Regions from separate parts of the Aeromonas simiae genome, predicted to be linked through region 1. Evidence: predicted binding sites of a transcription regulator. Region 1 holds the regulator's gene; the other holds the start of a gene.
What was found. Region 1 encodes sigma-54, which starts transcription at its own class of promoters, with help from an activator protein. Its sites were predicted from a motif close to TGGCACNGTTTTNGCTT; they were not measured.
Positions count from the first base shown of each region.

Region 2: a site for sigma-54 is predicted at 1,458-1,474, ahead of glnA (glutamate--ammonia ligase). Genes of this name have one in related genera too.

Region 1 covers NZ_CP040449.1:3,020,158-3,027,867, forward strand. The annotation lists gene zapE (cell division protein ZapE) at 1-113, opposite strand, end outside; gene FE240_RS14335 (YhcB family protein) at 251-631, shown strand; gene FE240_RS14340 (Do family serine endopeptidase) at 707-2,080, shown strand; gene degS (outer membrane-stress sensor serine endopeptidase DegS) at 2,181-3,266, shown strand; gene npr (PTS phosphocarrier protein NPr) at 3,324-3,596, opposite strand; gene rapZ (RNase adapter RapZ) at 3,593-4,459, opposite strand; gene ptsN (PTS IIA-like nitrogen regulatory protein PtsN) at 4,507-4,953, opposite strand; gene hpf (ribosome hibernation promoting factor) at 4,955-5,242, opposite strand; gene FE240_RS14370 (RNA polymerase factor sigma-54) at 5,264-6,703, opposite strand; gene lptB (LPS export ABC transporter ATP-binding protein) at 6,757-7,482, opposite strand; gene lptA (lipopolysaccharide transport periplasmic protein LptA) at 7,489-7,710, opposite strand, start outside.
Region 2 covers NZ_CP040449.1:32,893-40,602, reverse strand. The annotation lists gene typA (translational GTPase TypA) at 1-1,188, opposite strand, end outside; gene glnA (glutamate--ammonia ligase) at 1,534-2,943, shown strand; gene FE240_RS00185 (DUF4124 domain-containing protein) at 3,034-3,570, shown strand; gene glnL (nitrogen regulation protein NR(II)) at 3,647-4,702, shown strand; gene glnG (nitrogen regulation protein NR(I)) at 4,712-6,127, shown strand; gene FE240_RS00170 (HAD-IA family hydrolase) at 6,128-6,832, opposite strand; gene xerC (tyrosine recombinase XerC) at 6,845-7,710, opposite strand, start outside.

The DNA of each region.
Region 1 (7,710 bases):
CGGCGTAAATCCTGATAGAGTCGTTCCAGTTCAACCACGGCGGCCGCCTGAGCCGGGTCGGCCACAAAACTGGCTGCCTGTAGCCCCTGTTGGTACTTCTGTTGCGGAGTCATTTCCTATCTGCTTCCAAGTCCCTGAATCCGGGACAAAATGGTACCACGCCCCCAAGTGGCACGGTATAGTGCCCGAGAGGGAGTATGGTCTCCGAGCCGTGGTCTCCCGTTTGAATTGGTCGTAAAAAGGAGCGTCTATGAGTCTGATAAGTGCTATTGGTTTGGCCGTTGTAGCCCTGGTTCTGGGTATCGTACTGGGACGCCTCAGCGTGAAGAGTCGCGATGCCAGTCGTTTGGAGCAGGATCTGAAGAAAGCCCGCCAAGAACTGGTGCAGTATCAGGGTCAGATCAGCACCCACTTTGCCGACAGCGCCGCCTTGATGGAACAGATGGCCGAGCAGTACCAGACCCTGTACCGTCACATGGCCGAGCAAAGCAAGTCGCTGGCCAAGGATAGCGAGAACCCGTTCAAGGCTCTGCCCGAAGAGACTGGTGCCGAGCCGGTCAAGGAACCCGACTTCCCTCCGCGCGACTACGCCGGTTCATCTGGCCTTCTCAAGCAATCCGGCCAGGGGTAAATGAACTAATTGCCCTCGGCCGTGGTCTGACATTGTCGTACAGCATTGTTTTTCCTAACGGGAGCAGTCTCTTTTATGCGTAAATCTCTCTCTTTGCTCAGCGTGGTGGCCTTAAGCGTTGGAATGGCCCTCTCCGCTGCCCCCGCTCAAGCCGCCCTTCCTTCTCTGTTTGGCGGAAGTGACAGCGCCAGCAGTGAAATGCCCAGCTTGGCGCCGATGATCGAGCAGGTCACCCCGGCGGTGGTCAACATCTCCGTTTCCGGCAAGAAGATCACCCGCCAACGCCTGCCCGAGCCCTTCCGCTTCTTCTTCGGCCCCGACATGCCAAGCGAACAGGTACAGGAGCAACCCTTCCAGGCCCTCGGCTCCGGCGTCATCATCGACACCAAGAAGGGCTATGTGATCACCAACGCCCACGTGGTGCACGAAGCCGACGAGATCAAAGTCAGCCTGAAGGACGGGCGCGAGTTCACCGCCAAGAAGATTGGCGAGGACAAGCAATCCGATATCGCCCTGCTGCAGATCAAGGCTGACAACCTGGTTCAGATCCAGATGGCCGACTCCGACAAGCTGCGGGTCGGTGACTATGCCCTCGCTATCGGCAACCCGTTTGGCCTTGGTCAGACCGTGACCTCGGGTATCGTCTCAGCGCTTGGGCGCAGCGGCCTGAATATCGAGAACTTCGAGAACTTTATCCAGACCGATGCCGCCATCAACTCTGGCAACTCGGGTGGTGCCCTCATCAACCTCAAGGGTGAGCTGATCGGCATCAACACCGCCATTCTGGGGCCAAATGGTGGCAACATCGGCATCGGCTTCGCCATCCCCTCCAACATGGTGCGCGACCTGACCGATCAGATCGTCAAGTTCGGCGAAGTCCGCCGCGGCCAACTGGGGATCCAGGGGACCGAACTGACCTCCGATATCGCCAAAACCTTCGGCTACGACAAACAGTACGGTGCCTTCGTCAATCAGGTGATGCCGGGCTCCGCCGCCGAGAAAGCCGGGATTAAGGCCGGTGACATCATCGTCAGCATCGATGGCAAGGAGATCCGCTCCTTCGGTGAGTTGCGCGCCAAGATCGCCACCATGGGGGCTGGCAAACAGGTCAAACTTGGCTTGATCCGCGATGGCAATGAGCAAGTTGCCGCCGTCACCCTGAAACAGGCCGATGACAGCGACGTACGCGCCGATGTGCTGCACCCGGCACTGGATGGCGCCAAGCTGAGCAACGTCAGCGAACCGGTCACCGGTGTCGAGGTGAGCGACATCAATCCGCGCTCCGCCGCTGCCGCATCCGGCTTGCAGAAGGGAGACATCATTATCGGTGTCAACCGGGTACGAGTGAACAACCTGAGCGAACTCGGCAAGGTGCTCAAACCGAAGAGCGATGTGCTGGCACTCAACATCCAGCGCGGTGATGCCTCTCTCTATCTGGTCATCCGCTGATCGGTATGTTGTTGAAATCAAGCCGCGGGAGATACCCGCGGCTTATTTTTAAGCATAGATAATGCTATCCTCAGCCGGCGACGGTTCGGATGAGACGCAGATGAAAATCCCCCCTACTCTCAGTTACTTGAGTAAGGCTATTGGCTTTGGCCTAGCCATGGCAGCCATCCTGCTGCTGTTTTTTCCCGCTCTGCGTGGCGGCGCCCCCATGTCTATCAGCTCAACTCGAGACATGAGTTTCTCCTATGCAGCGCATCGAGCCGGCCCTGCCGTCGTCAATATCTATACCCGCAGCTTCACCTCGCGTAATAACCAGTCAGAGCTGACCCCTCAGGGGCTCGGCTCTGGCGTCATCATGAGCGAGCGGGGCCACATCCTCACTAACTACCACGTGATTGCCGAGGCAGACCAGATCATCGTCGCCTTGCAGGATGGGCGCATCTTCACCGCCGAGCTGGTCGGTACTGACAAACTGACCGACTTGGCCGTCCTCTATATCGAGGCAGACAGCCTCCCTGTGATCCCACAAAATCCGGAGAATCAACCCGAGGTGGGCGATATCGTGCTCGCTATCGGCAACCCCTACAACGTGGGGCAGACCATCACGCAGGGCATCATCAGTGCGACGGGGCGGATCGGCCTATCCAGTATGGGGCCGGAGAGCAACGGGCGTCAGGACCTGCTGCAAACCGACGCCGCCATCAATGAGGGCAACTCGGGGGGGGCGCTGGTCAATGCTCGGGGCGATCTGGTCGGCATCAACACCGCCGCCTATCACATCAACGGTAATCAGGAGAGCTACGGCATCAGCTTCGCCATTCCCTATAAACTGGCCAAGCGCATCATGGACGAGCTGATCACCCACGGTCGGGTCATCCGTGGTTACCTCGGCATATCCAGTATCGAGATCAACCCCATCATTGCCCGCATGATGAATCTCGGTGACCTAAGTGGTCTGGTGGTCGAAAACCTAGACCCCAATGGTCCGGCCACCAAGGCGGGGATGCTGCGTGGGGATGTGCTGCTCAAGATCAACGGCGAGGCGATCAAGGGGATCCGCAATGCGATGGATCGGATTGTCGAAACCCGCCCCGGCAGCAAACTGACCTTCACCATCGTCCGTGACGGCAAGAGCCTAGATCTGCCCGTCGTCATAGAAGAAGATCTGCGCTACCCCCAGAAGTGAAACCAAAAAGTCAGGCCGGCATAATGCCGGCCTGACGTTGTCACCTCGGAGCGAGTCTTACTCTTCATCAAACCCGCTGGCAAACAGTGCGATGACGGCCTCCAGCGCCGGCGCCGCCTCCGGGCCTTCAACCAGCACCTCGATATTGCCCCCCTGCGCCGACTCCAGCATCAACATGGCGATAATGCTGTTGGCTTCCGCCTCGACACCGGCCTCATTGCGCAGCAGCACCTGGGCGTCAAACTTCTGCACCAGCTCAAAGAGCATGATCGCAGGCCTGGCATGCATTCCCAGCTTGTTTCTAACCTCGACCGAGGCATGCAGCGTCATGCCCCCTCCTTGCTCTTATCGAGGGTACGGTGGCGGATCTGCACATTCTTGCCCAGAGCACGGAAAGAGGAGGCCAACTGCTCGGCGATGAACACCGAGCGATGCTGACCACCGGTACAACCGATCCCGACCGTCAGATAGCTGCGGTTATTACGCTCCAGATGAGGGAGCCAGGTAGCCAGCATGTTCTCGATCTGTAAGGTGAACTGCATCACGTCGGGTTGGCTGGCGAGGTAACGGGCAACCGGCTCATCCTTGCCCGTGTAGGGCTTGAGCTCGGGGATCCAGTGCGGGTTCGGTAAAAAACGGGCATCGAAGACGAAGTCAGCATCCTTCGGGATCCCGTATTTGAAACCAAACGACTCGAACACCAGTACCAGCTCATTCTCCTTCTTGCCGAGTACCCGTGTCTTGATGAGTTCGCTCAGATCGTGAATGCTGAGGTTGGTCGTATCGATGCGCAGGTCTGCGGTGGAGGAGAGCGGAGCCAGCAGGTGGGTCTCCTTGCGGATCGCCTCATCCAGTGAAAGGTGATCACGTGACAGGGGGTGCAGACGGCGGCTCTCGCCATAGCGCTTGAGCAGAGTGGTGTTCTCGGCATCGAAGAAGAAACTGATGTACTCTACCCGCCCATCGCCACGCACCTGTTGCAACAGGTTCTCCAGCTTGTCTGAGGTGGCAGGCAAGTTGCGCACATCGATACTGACGGCCAGCCGGTCGTATTGCCCCTCCACTGCCACGATCAACTGTGGCAACAGATTGACGGGCAAGTTGTCGACACAGTAGTAGCCAAGATCCTCCAGCACCCGCAGAGCCACGGTCTTGCCAGAGCCGGAACGCCCACTGACGACGATGAGTTGCATACTTTCCTCCTCAGAATGCAGGTGGTGAAACGGCGACCAACCAGGGATCAGGCCGAAATCATGATCTGGTAGAGTTCTTCATCACTGCCCGCTTGGCGCAATTGGCGGCAAATCGCCTTATCACCAAGCCGGGAGGCCATCAAGGAAAGGGTCTTCAGGTGCTGCTTGCACTCGCTCTCGGGTACCAGCAGGGCAAACAGGAGATCGACAGGCTGGTTGTCGACCGAATCAAAAGGAATGGGCTCTGCGAAGGTCATCAACACGGCGGTCGGCGGGAACTCGTCATCAATGCGGCCGTGCGGGATTGCGATACCAGCACCGATGCCGGTACTTCCCATCTTTTCACGGGCCAGCAGGCACTCAAAAAGAGCCTGTCGGGAAGTGCCGAGGTGATCGGCGGCTAGCTCGCTGATGAGTTCCAGAGCGCGCTTCTTACTACTACAAGGGACTGCACTCTTGGTACAGTCCCTGCTCAATATGTGTTCCAGTTGCATGTTATTTTTGCTGTAGCTTGTCTTTGTGTTTGATGATCTGCCGATCCAGCTTATCAATCAAGGTATCGATGGCTGCATACATATCGGCATGTTCGGAATTAGCGAAAACCTCGCCCCCGTTGACGTGCAGCTTGGCTTCGGCAATCTGCTTGAGTTTTTCAACGTTAAGAACCACATGGACGTTATTGATATGGTCGAAATGGCGCTCCAGCCGGGCAAACTTGCCGGTGACATAATCACGCAATGCTTCAGTGATCTCTACATGGTGTCCAGTCAGGTTGATTTGCATAACGTCTTCCTTATGTTGTGCCTACACCAGGCGCTTGCGCTGATTAGATGGTGGGATCATGAGGGACTCGCGATATTTGGCGATGGTCCGTCTTGCCACCATGATCCCCTGCTCCGCTAACAGATCGGTGATCTTGCTGTCACTGAGCGGCTTAGCAGGGTTTTCGGCCGTCACCAGCTTCTTGATCAAAGCCCTGATGGCGGTCGATGAACACTCTCCTCCCCCTTCGGTGTTGACGTGGCTCGAGAAGAAATATTTGAGCTCGAAAATACCGCGTGGGGTATGCATATATTTTTGGGTAGTCACCCGTGAGATGGTCGACTCATGCATCTCGACCGCCTCGGCAATATCGTTGAGTACCATGGGCTTCATCGCCTCTTCACCGTACTCAAAAAAACCTTGTTGCTGTTCTACGATACAACTCGCCACTTTGAGCAGAGTATCGTTGCGGCTCTCCAGGCTCTTGATAAACCAGCGAGCTTCTTGCAGGTGAGAGCGGATGAATTGGGTATCTGAGCTGTTGCGGGCACTTCGTGCCATGGCCGCATAGGTCTCGTTGACCCGGATGCGCGGGGCGCTATCCGGATTAAGCTCGACCACCCATTTGCTCCCCTTCTTCACCACGGACACATCTGGGATCACGTACTGGGAATCCCCCTGCACCACGCTGTTACCAGGGCGAGGCTCCAGCTGCTGGATCAGATCCAGCACCTCCTTGAGATCGCTTTCTTTAAGCCGAGTCTTGCGGGCTAGCGTCCGGTAGTCCCTGGCACCTAGCAGATCCATATGATGGGTGACCACCTCAATGGCCTCCTTGAGCCAGGGCAGGTCTGGTGCAAACTGCCCCAGTTGGATCAACAGGCACTCCTGCACAGAACGGGCGGCCACCCCAACCGGGTCAAAACGCTGTACTCGCTTGAGCACAGCTTCCACCTCGTCCATCTCCACATCGTACTCATCCGAGCTGACTGCCGTATGAATATCCTCAAGGGAGACGGTCAGGTAGCCGGACTCATCCACTGCGTCGATAATTGCCAGCGCAATGGCGGCATCCACATCAGAAAACGGGGTTAATCGCATCTGCCACAGCAGATAATCCTGCAAGTTTTCGGTCGTTTCCCCTTGGTAGACAGAATCTTCACCATCGAAACTGGGGGCAGCGAGCTGCGCCGTACCGGCCGAGTAGATCTCATCCCACGTCGTATCGACCGGCAACTCATCGGGCATTTGTTCCTGTGACATGGCCTCTGAAGAGTCCATCTGGCTGTTATCAGAGGCACTGTCGAGGGAGGTGACATCAGGTTCGACTTCTTCCTGCTCCAGCAAGGGGTTACTCTCGAGGGCTTGCTGGATTTCCTGCTGAAGTTCCAGGGTGGAGAGCTGGAGCAGACGAATTGCTTGTTGTAGTTGTGGCGTCATGGTCAACTGCTGACCCAGACGCAACTGCAGTGTCGGCTTCATCTATGTTGGAATATCCTTATTGTTCAGCGCTCGGGCCCGGGGCTTCCCCCTTACTATAGACTGAATTGATCACCCAGATAGACCCGCTTGACCTGCTCATCCGCCAGGATCTCGCTCGGTGTTCCCTCCGCTATCATCTTGCCGTGACTGACGATATAGGCCTTCTCACACACATCCAGAGTCTCTCTGACATTGTGGTCGGTGATCAAGACACCCAAGCCGCGATCCTTGAGGTGCTGGATGATCTTCTTGATATCAATCACAGAAATCGGATCCACGCCAGCAAAGGGCTCATCAAGCAAAATGAAACGAGGATCGGCCGCCAGCGCACGGGCGATCTCCACCCGGCGACGCTCACCACCAGAGAGGCTCTGACCCAGGCTATCGCGGATATGGGTGATGTTGAACTCCTCAAGCAGTTGCTCAACATTCTCCTCCCGCTGCGCACGGGTCAACTCCTTACGGGTTTCCATTACCCCCATCAGATTGTCAAACACCGACAGACGGCGAAAGATGGAGGCTTCCTGTGGCAGATAACCGATACCGTTACGTGCTCGTTCGTGCATGGGTTGGGTACTGATGTCGCGCTCATCAATAGTGATGCAGCCTTCATCCCGCTGTACCAGCCCCACTATCATGTAAAAAGAGGTGGTCTTACCGGCGCCGTTCGGACCAAGCAACCCCACGATCTGGCCGGTTCCCACTTCGAGGCTCACTTCGCTGACAACCTGACGCCCCTTGTAGCTCTTTTGCAGGCCAACTGCTTTCAATACCGCCATCTGTGATTACTCCTTCTTGCCATTGGTTGGCTTGTCGAAGCTTTCCATCTGATCCGGCAGGAAGACCGTCTTGACCCTGGAGTTCTGCTGATTGCTCTCCGCCACCATCTTCTGTTTGACGATGTCGTACCGTATCACATCACCGTTGATCTGGCTGTCTTCCTGCTTGAGCTGGCCCTTTCCAGTGATGGTCACCAAGCGCTTCTTAAGCTCGTAGCGGATGGTGTC
Region 2 (7,710 bases), 990 kb from region 1:
CTTGACGCCGTTCTCTTCACGCAGGATCACTTCCGGACGGGACACCGCCAGCTCGTAACCTTCGCGGCGCATGTTTTCAATCAGGATGCCCAGGTGCAGCTCACCACGACCGGAGACACGGAACTTGTCCGGATCTTCGGTATCTTCCACGCGCAGTGCCACGTTGTGCACCAGCTCCTGGTCGAGACGGTCACGGATGTTACGGGAGGTGACAAACTTACCCTCCTTGCCGGCGAACGGGGAGGTGTTGACCTGGAAGGTCATGGTCACGGTCGGCTCGTCCACGGTCAGCGGCGTCATGGCCTCGACAGCGGCGTTGGAGCAGATGGTGTCGGAGATCTTCAGCTCGCCAAGACCGGTGATGGCGATGATGTCGCCGGCCTGCGCGCTCTGCACTTCGGTACGTTGCAGGCCGAGGTAACCCAGCACCTGACCTACCTTGCCGGTACGGGTCTTGCCGTCGCGAGCAACGATGGTGACCTGCATGTTCGGCTTGACGCTGCCGCGATTGATGCGGCCGATACCGATAACACCCACGTAAGAGTTGTAATCCAACTGGGAGATCTGCATCTGGAACTCGCCTTCCGGATCGGCATCCGGCGGGGAGACGTGCTCAACGATGGCCTGGAACAGCGGGGTCATGTCGTCGGCCAGGGCATCCGGCTCCAGACCGGCGATGCCGTTCAGGGCAGAGGCGTAGACGATCGGGAAGTCCAGCTGCTCATCGGTGGCACCCAGGTTGTCGAACAGGTCAAATACCTGATCGATAACCCAATCCGGACGGGCGCCCGGACGGTCAACCTTGTTGACCACGACGATCGGCTTGAGACCGTGGGCAAATGCCTTCTGGGTCACAAAGCGGGTCTGCGGCATCGGGCCGTCAACGGCATCGACCAGCAGAACCACGGAGTCAACCATGGAGAGCACACGCTCTACTTCACCGCCGAAGTCGGCGTGACCCGGGGTGTCGACGATGTTGATCCGGTAATCGTTCCAGCGAATCGCGGTATTCTTGGCGAGAATGGTGATGCCACGTTCGCGTTCCAGATCGTTGGAGTCCATCACGCGTTCTTGACCTTCACTGCCGCGGTCCAGGGTACCGGACTGCTGCAGCAGTTTGTCAACCAGGGTTGTTTTGCCGTGGTCAACGTGCGCAATAATCGCAATATTGCGGAGTTTTTCTAACATTCTCGCCTCAATCACCGGGTAAAATTGGGCGCTAATTGTACTCTTGAGTTTGTGATCTTCCTAGCAGAATCGCAGCGCTCCGAAAAGACATCACCAGATACCGAAAGATAGGTATTTATGGCCTAGTGTTGCATTTGTCATCTAATGCACCATGATAGAGCACCATAATGATCCAATTACGCACCAAGATCGTGCAAGCCGCTTCATTTTGCCCTGCCAACGGGCACATTGCCCCGTGATGAGGCAATAAAATCAAGGCTTCACAAACTTGGCACGATACTCGCTTAGTTAGAATCGGACACGCACTACACCCGCTAGAGTTTTAAACACCGGAGGTTACTCAAGATGTCAGCCCAGAACGTTTTGGCCCTGATTAAGGAACACGAAGTCAAGTTTGTTGACCTGCGCTTTACCGACACCAAGGGTAAGGAGCAACACGTCTCTATTCCTTCCCACCAGGTCGACGAAGACTTCTTCGAAGATGGCAAGATGTTCGATGGCTCCTCCATCGGCGGCTGGAAGGGCATCAACGAGTCTGACATGGTGCTGATGCCGGATCCCGCCACCGCCAAGCTGGATCCCTTCACCGAAGAGACCACCCTGAACATCGTTTGTGACGTGCTCGAGCCGGCCACCATGCAAGGCTACGACCGTGACCCGCGCTCCATCGCCAAGCGCGCCGAAGATTTCCTGAAGTCCAGCGGCATCGCTGACACCGTGCTGTTCGGGCCGGAGCCGGAATTCTTCATGTTCGACAACATCACCTTCTCGACCACCATGGGTCACACCTTCGTGAAGATCGAATCCGAAGAGGCCGCATGGAACTCCGGTACCGACTACGAGCACGGTAACAAGGGTCACCGCCCGTTCGTCAAGGGGGGTTACTTCCCGGTTGCGCCGGTTGACTCCTCCCAGGACATCCGTGCCGCCATGTGCCTGATCCTGGAAGAGATGGGCCAGGTTGTTGAAGCCCACCACCACGAAGTGGCCACTGCCGGTCAGAACGAGATCGCCACCCGCTTCAACACCCTGACCTCCAAGGCTGACGAAGTACAGGTACTGAAGTACGTGATCCACAACGTGGCTCACGCCTACAACAAGACCGTGACCTTCATGCCCAAGCCCATGTTTGGTGACAACGGCTCCGGCATGCACTGCCACCAGTCCCTGGCCAAGGACGGGGTCAACCTGTTCGCCGGTGACCTGTACGGCGGTCTGTCCGAGATGGCACTGCACTACATCGGCGGTATCATCAAGCACGCTAAGGCGCTGAACGCCTTCACCAACCCGGCTACCAACTCCTACAAGCGTCTGGTGCCCGGCTACGAAGCTCCGGTCATGCTGGCCTACTCCGCCCGCAACCGCTCCGCTTCCATCCGTATCCCCATCGTGCCGAGCCCGAAGGGTCGTCGTATCGAAGTCCGCTTCCCGGATCCGTGCGCCAACCCGTACCTGGCCTTTGCAGCCCAGCTGATGGCCGGTCTGGACGGCATCATCAACAAGATCCATCCGGGCGATGCCATGGATAAGAACCTGTACGATCTGCCGGCTGAAGAAGCGGCCGAGATCCCGACCGTTGCCGGCTCGCTGGACGAAGCCCTGGCCTCTCTGGATGCCGATCGCGAGTTCCTGACCCGTGGCGGCGTGTTCAGCGATGACTTCATCAACGCCTACCTGGAGCTCAAGCAGGCTGACGTGGATCGCGTGCGCATGACCCCGCACCCGGTTGAGTTCGAGCTGTACTACTCCCTGTAAGCCGGCTCTGCCGTGGAAAACCCGCCCTCGAGGCGGGTTTTTTATTGCCGCTCTGTTAGGCTTTCTGGCAGGAAAGAGGAGGCGGGTATCATGAGAAGAGGACTCTGGCTGGTTTTTCTGACCAGCCCACTGCTGGCGGCCGAACCGGTCTATCACTGGGTGGATCGCCACGGCGTCAGCCACTACAGCGATACCCCGCAACCGGCGGCAACCCGCATCGACTTGGCCGAGCCTCCCCTGCTTGGCACAGGCCCCATGGCGGTGCAGACATCGGCTTCCTCGATGGCGGCCCCCACCCTTCCCACCCCCTCCCATCAGTTACAACTGGTGTCACCCGAGCCAGAGGCCACGATCCGCGACAACCAAGGAGTGGTGCGAATTGCCGCCCGCCTCACCCCGGCTATCACGACTCCCTTCACCCTTAAGGTCTGGCTGGATGGCCGCTTGGTCGCCAGCCAAGAGAACGCCCTGGCGCTGCAACTGCAAAACATCGACAGGGGCGCTCACCGCCTGCATCTCGACGTCGTTAGCCCAGACGGTACGATCCTTGCTAAAACCATAGAATCCAGGTTCTACCTGCACCGGGCCCGGATCGGTTCCCAGCCCAAGGCGACGCCCAGGCAATAGGGAGTGATCCGACGCACCAGAGCGGGTAGACTTCAAGCACCACTTTGGTGCAATGCACCGTTTTAGGGAGAAGACCGTGCCAGACCGCTCCTCTGATCATGCCAGGGTCGTTCTCGACAATCTGCTCACTGCCGTCATCCTCATCGACGAACAGCTGTGCATTCACTACGTCAACCCGGCAGCCGAACAACTGCTCTCGTTGAGCCAGCGCCGCCTCATCGGCCTCGAACTGCCGCAACTGCTCGAGCACATCTCCCTCGATCTGCAACGGCTGCGCCAGGGACTTGGCTCCGGACAGGGGTTTACCGACAGTGAGGTGACCCTGGTGGTTGAGGGCGAACCCCGTCTGGTCGAGATCAGCGCCACGCCGCTGGCCGACCATGAGCAGCGCCTGATGCTGGTCGAGCTGCGCAAGATCGACCAGCAGAAGAAAATCAGCCAGGAGTTGCAGCAACACGCCCAGCAGCAGGCCGCCAAGGAGCTGGTGCGCGGCCTGGCCCACGAGATCAAGAACCCGCTCGGCGGGCTACGCGGGGCGGCCCAGTTGCTGCAAAAAGAGCTGCCCGACCCCGCCTTGCGCGAATATACCGGCATCATCATCGAGCAGGCCGATCGACTGCGGCTCTTGGTCGATCGCCTGCTCGGCCCGCAGCGTCCAGGGCGCCACCAGGTGCACAACGTCCACTCGGTGCTGGAGCAGGTGCGCCGCCTGGTGGAGTTGGAGCTGCCGGCCGGGATCCGCATCGAGCGCGACTATGACCCCAGCATCCCCGACTTCGAGATGGAGGCCGACCAACTGCAGCAAGCCTTCCTCAACATAGTGCGCAACGCCGCCGAGGCCCTCGGCGAGCAGGGGGTGATCCGGCTGCGCACCCGCACCGCCTTTCAGGTGACCATCCACGGCCAGCGTTACCGGCTGGCGGCCGAGATCAAGATCATCGACAACGGCCCCGGCATCCCGGAGGGGATCCGCGACACCCTCTTCTACCCCATGGTGACCGGCAAGGAGGGAGGGACAGGGCTCGGCCTCTCCATCGCCCAGAATCTCATCGACCAGCACAAGGGGCGTATCGAGTGCATCAGCTGGCCGGGCCACACCGAATTCTGCATCTATCTTCCGCTTCGCAAATGAGGACACACCATGACAGCTAAGGTATGGATCGTCGATGACGACAGCTCGATTCGCTGGGTACTGGAGCGAGCCCTCAGCAGCGAAGGCATGATCTGCGAGTCCTTCGAGGCCGGCGAGACCCTGCTCGATGCCCTGCAACACAGGGCACCGGATGTGATCCTCTCCGACATCCGCATGCCGGGGCTGGACGGCCTCAGCCTGCTCGACCAGATCCACCTGCTGCAACCGGATCTGCCGGTCATCATCATGACCGCCCACTCGGATCTCGACAGCGCGGTCAATGCTTACCAACGCGGCGCCTTCGAATACCTGCCCAAGCCGTTCGATATCGATGAGGCGGTGGCCCTGGTGCGACGCGCCGAGAACCACCTCAAGGAGCAGCGCAGCAAGCGCCGCATCACCCAACCCGAGCAAGACAGCAGCCCCGAGATCATCGGTGAAGCGCCTGCCATGCAGGAGGTGTTCCGTGCCATCGGTCGCCTGTCGCGCTCGAGCATCTCGGTGCTCATCAACGGCCAGAGCGGCACCGGCAAGGAGCTGGTTGCCCATGCGCTACACCGCCACAGCCCGCGCTCTCACAAGCCCTTCATCGCCCTCAACATGGCGGCCATCCCCAAGGATCTCATCGAATCTGAGCTGTTCGGCCACGAGAAGGGGGCCTTCACCGGCGCCAACAACATCCGTCACGGCCGCTTCGAGCAGGCCAACGGCGGCACCCTGTTTCTCGACGAGATAGGCGACATGCCGCTCGACGTGCAGACCCGATTGCTGCGGGTGCTGGCCGACGGCCAGTTCTATCGAGTGGGGGGACACCAGCCGGTGCAGGTAGACGTGCGGATCATCGCCGCCACCCACCAGAATCTGGAGAAGCGGGTCGCCGAAGGGGACTTTCGTGAGGATCTCTTCCACCGCCTCAATGTCATCCGCATCCACATTCCTGCACTCAAGGAGCGACGTGAAGACATTCCGCAGTTGGCACGCCACTTCCTGCTGCGCGCCGCCCGCGAGCTGGGGGTCGAGCCCAAGAGCCTGCATCCGGATAGCGAGGTGTACATGAGCCGCCTGCCCTGGCCGGGCAACGTGCGTCAGCTGGAGAACGTCTGCCGCTGGCTCACCGTGATGGCGTCAGGGCAGGAGGTGCTGGTGTCGGATCTCCCCTCCGAACTGCTTCATCCGGGCGAGAGCCCGCAAGAGAGCCGCGAGGGGGGTGCTCCGCTCAACTGGCAGGAGATGTTGCAGAGCTGGGTGGCCACCCGGCTGGCGCGCGGCGAGGTGGACATCCTCTCCGATGCCCTGCCCCAGTTCGAGAAGATCATGCTGGAGACGGCGCTGGAGCACACCCATGGCCACAAGCAGGAGGCTGCCCGCCTGCTCGGCTGGGGCCGCAACACCCTGACCCGCAAGCTCAAAGAGCTCGACCTCTAGTCAGAGCAGCAGCGGGCCCAGCTCGGCCAGCCGGCTCAGCTCCACATCGGGCAGTTGGGCCGGACGGGCCAGCCCCCGCTCGTTGAGCCAGGCGCAGCGCAAACCATGGCGGCGGGCTCCGAGCAGATCGGTGATCGGGTGATCCCCCACATGCAGCACCTGCTGGGGCGGTAAGTTCAAATCCGCCAGCGCCAGGGAAAACAGATCCGCTTCCGGCTTCATCCTTCGCCCCTCACCGGCCCGGTGCACATGGCGAAAATAACCGGCCAGCCCCGCCCACTCCAGATCCAGGTTGCCGTTGGTGATGGCCACCAGCGGGTAACGCTCGGCCAACTGGCCGAGCAGTTGGTGTGTCTGCGGTGCCACCTCCACCTCCGAACGCTGCGCCATGAACAGAGTAAAGACCCGCTCGGCCTCGGCCTGCGCCTGGGCAGGCGCCATGCCACCGAGTTCGAGGCCGGCCTGCAACTGACGGCGACGGGAGAGGCTCACGTCGTGGGCCAGATCGGGTTCGGCCAGCAGCAGGGCTCGCTTGATGTCGGCCCAGCGCGCGGCATCAAGCATGGCTGTTTCCAGGTACTCCCCTCGCATGTGCGCCACCAGCCAGGCTTCCGCCCGCACCATGGTGGGGCGGTTGTCATAGAGGGTGTCGTCGAGATCGAAGGTGATGGCGCTCACCGGCTGCCATCGGCGGTAAAAACGCATGGAGGCTCCTTGTTACTCGTCCTCGTCCTGGCTGCGTTTGGCGCGGGGATGCGCCTGGTCATAAACCTTGGCCAGGTGCTGAAAATCGAGGTGGGTATAGATCTGGGTCGTGGCCAGATTGGCGTGGCCGAGCAGCTCCTGCACCGCCCGCAGATCGCCGGAAGACTCCAGCATGTGGGTAGCGAAGCTGTGGCGCAGCTTGTGCGGGTGCACATGGGCATCCAGCGCCTGGCGGTTGCCCCACTGGTCGAGGCGCAGTTGTACCGAGCGAGCGCTGATGCGCCGCTTCTGCTTGGAGAGGAACAAGGCCGGTTCGTCCGCTTGGGCAAAAGCCGGACGCATGGCCAGCCACTTGCCGAGCCACTCCACCGCCATGCGCCCTACCGGCAGCAGCCGCTGCTTGTTGCCCTTACCGGTAACCCGGATCTGGCGCTCGTCGAGCTTGAGATCCACCAGATCGAGCCCCACCAGCTCGGAAAGGCGCAGCCCGCTCGAGTAGAACAGCTCCATCATGGCGCGATCGCGCACCGCCAGCGGGTCCTGCTCGTCGATGGCGAGCAACTGATAGACCTGATCCACATCGAGATTCTTGGGCAGCGGGCGCCCCTGCTTGGGCGCCTGCACCCCACGCGCCGGATTGGCCGTTAAGCGGCCATGGCGCACCAGCCAGTCACACAGGCTGCGCAGGGCCGACAACTTGGCCGCCAGAGTGCGAGGAACCAGCCCCTCCTTGTGCAACCGAGTCAGCAGGCTGCGCACCTGACTCCCCTCCAACTGCGACCAATCCTCGACGCCGAGGGCGCTGACCCGCTCCGCCATCTGCTCGAGGTGGCGGCGATAGCTATCACGGGTATGGGCACTCAGCTGCCGCTCAACCC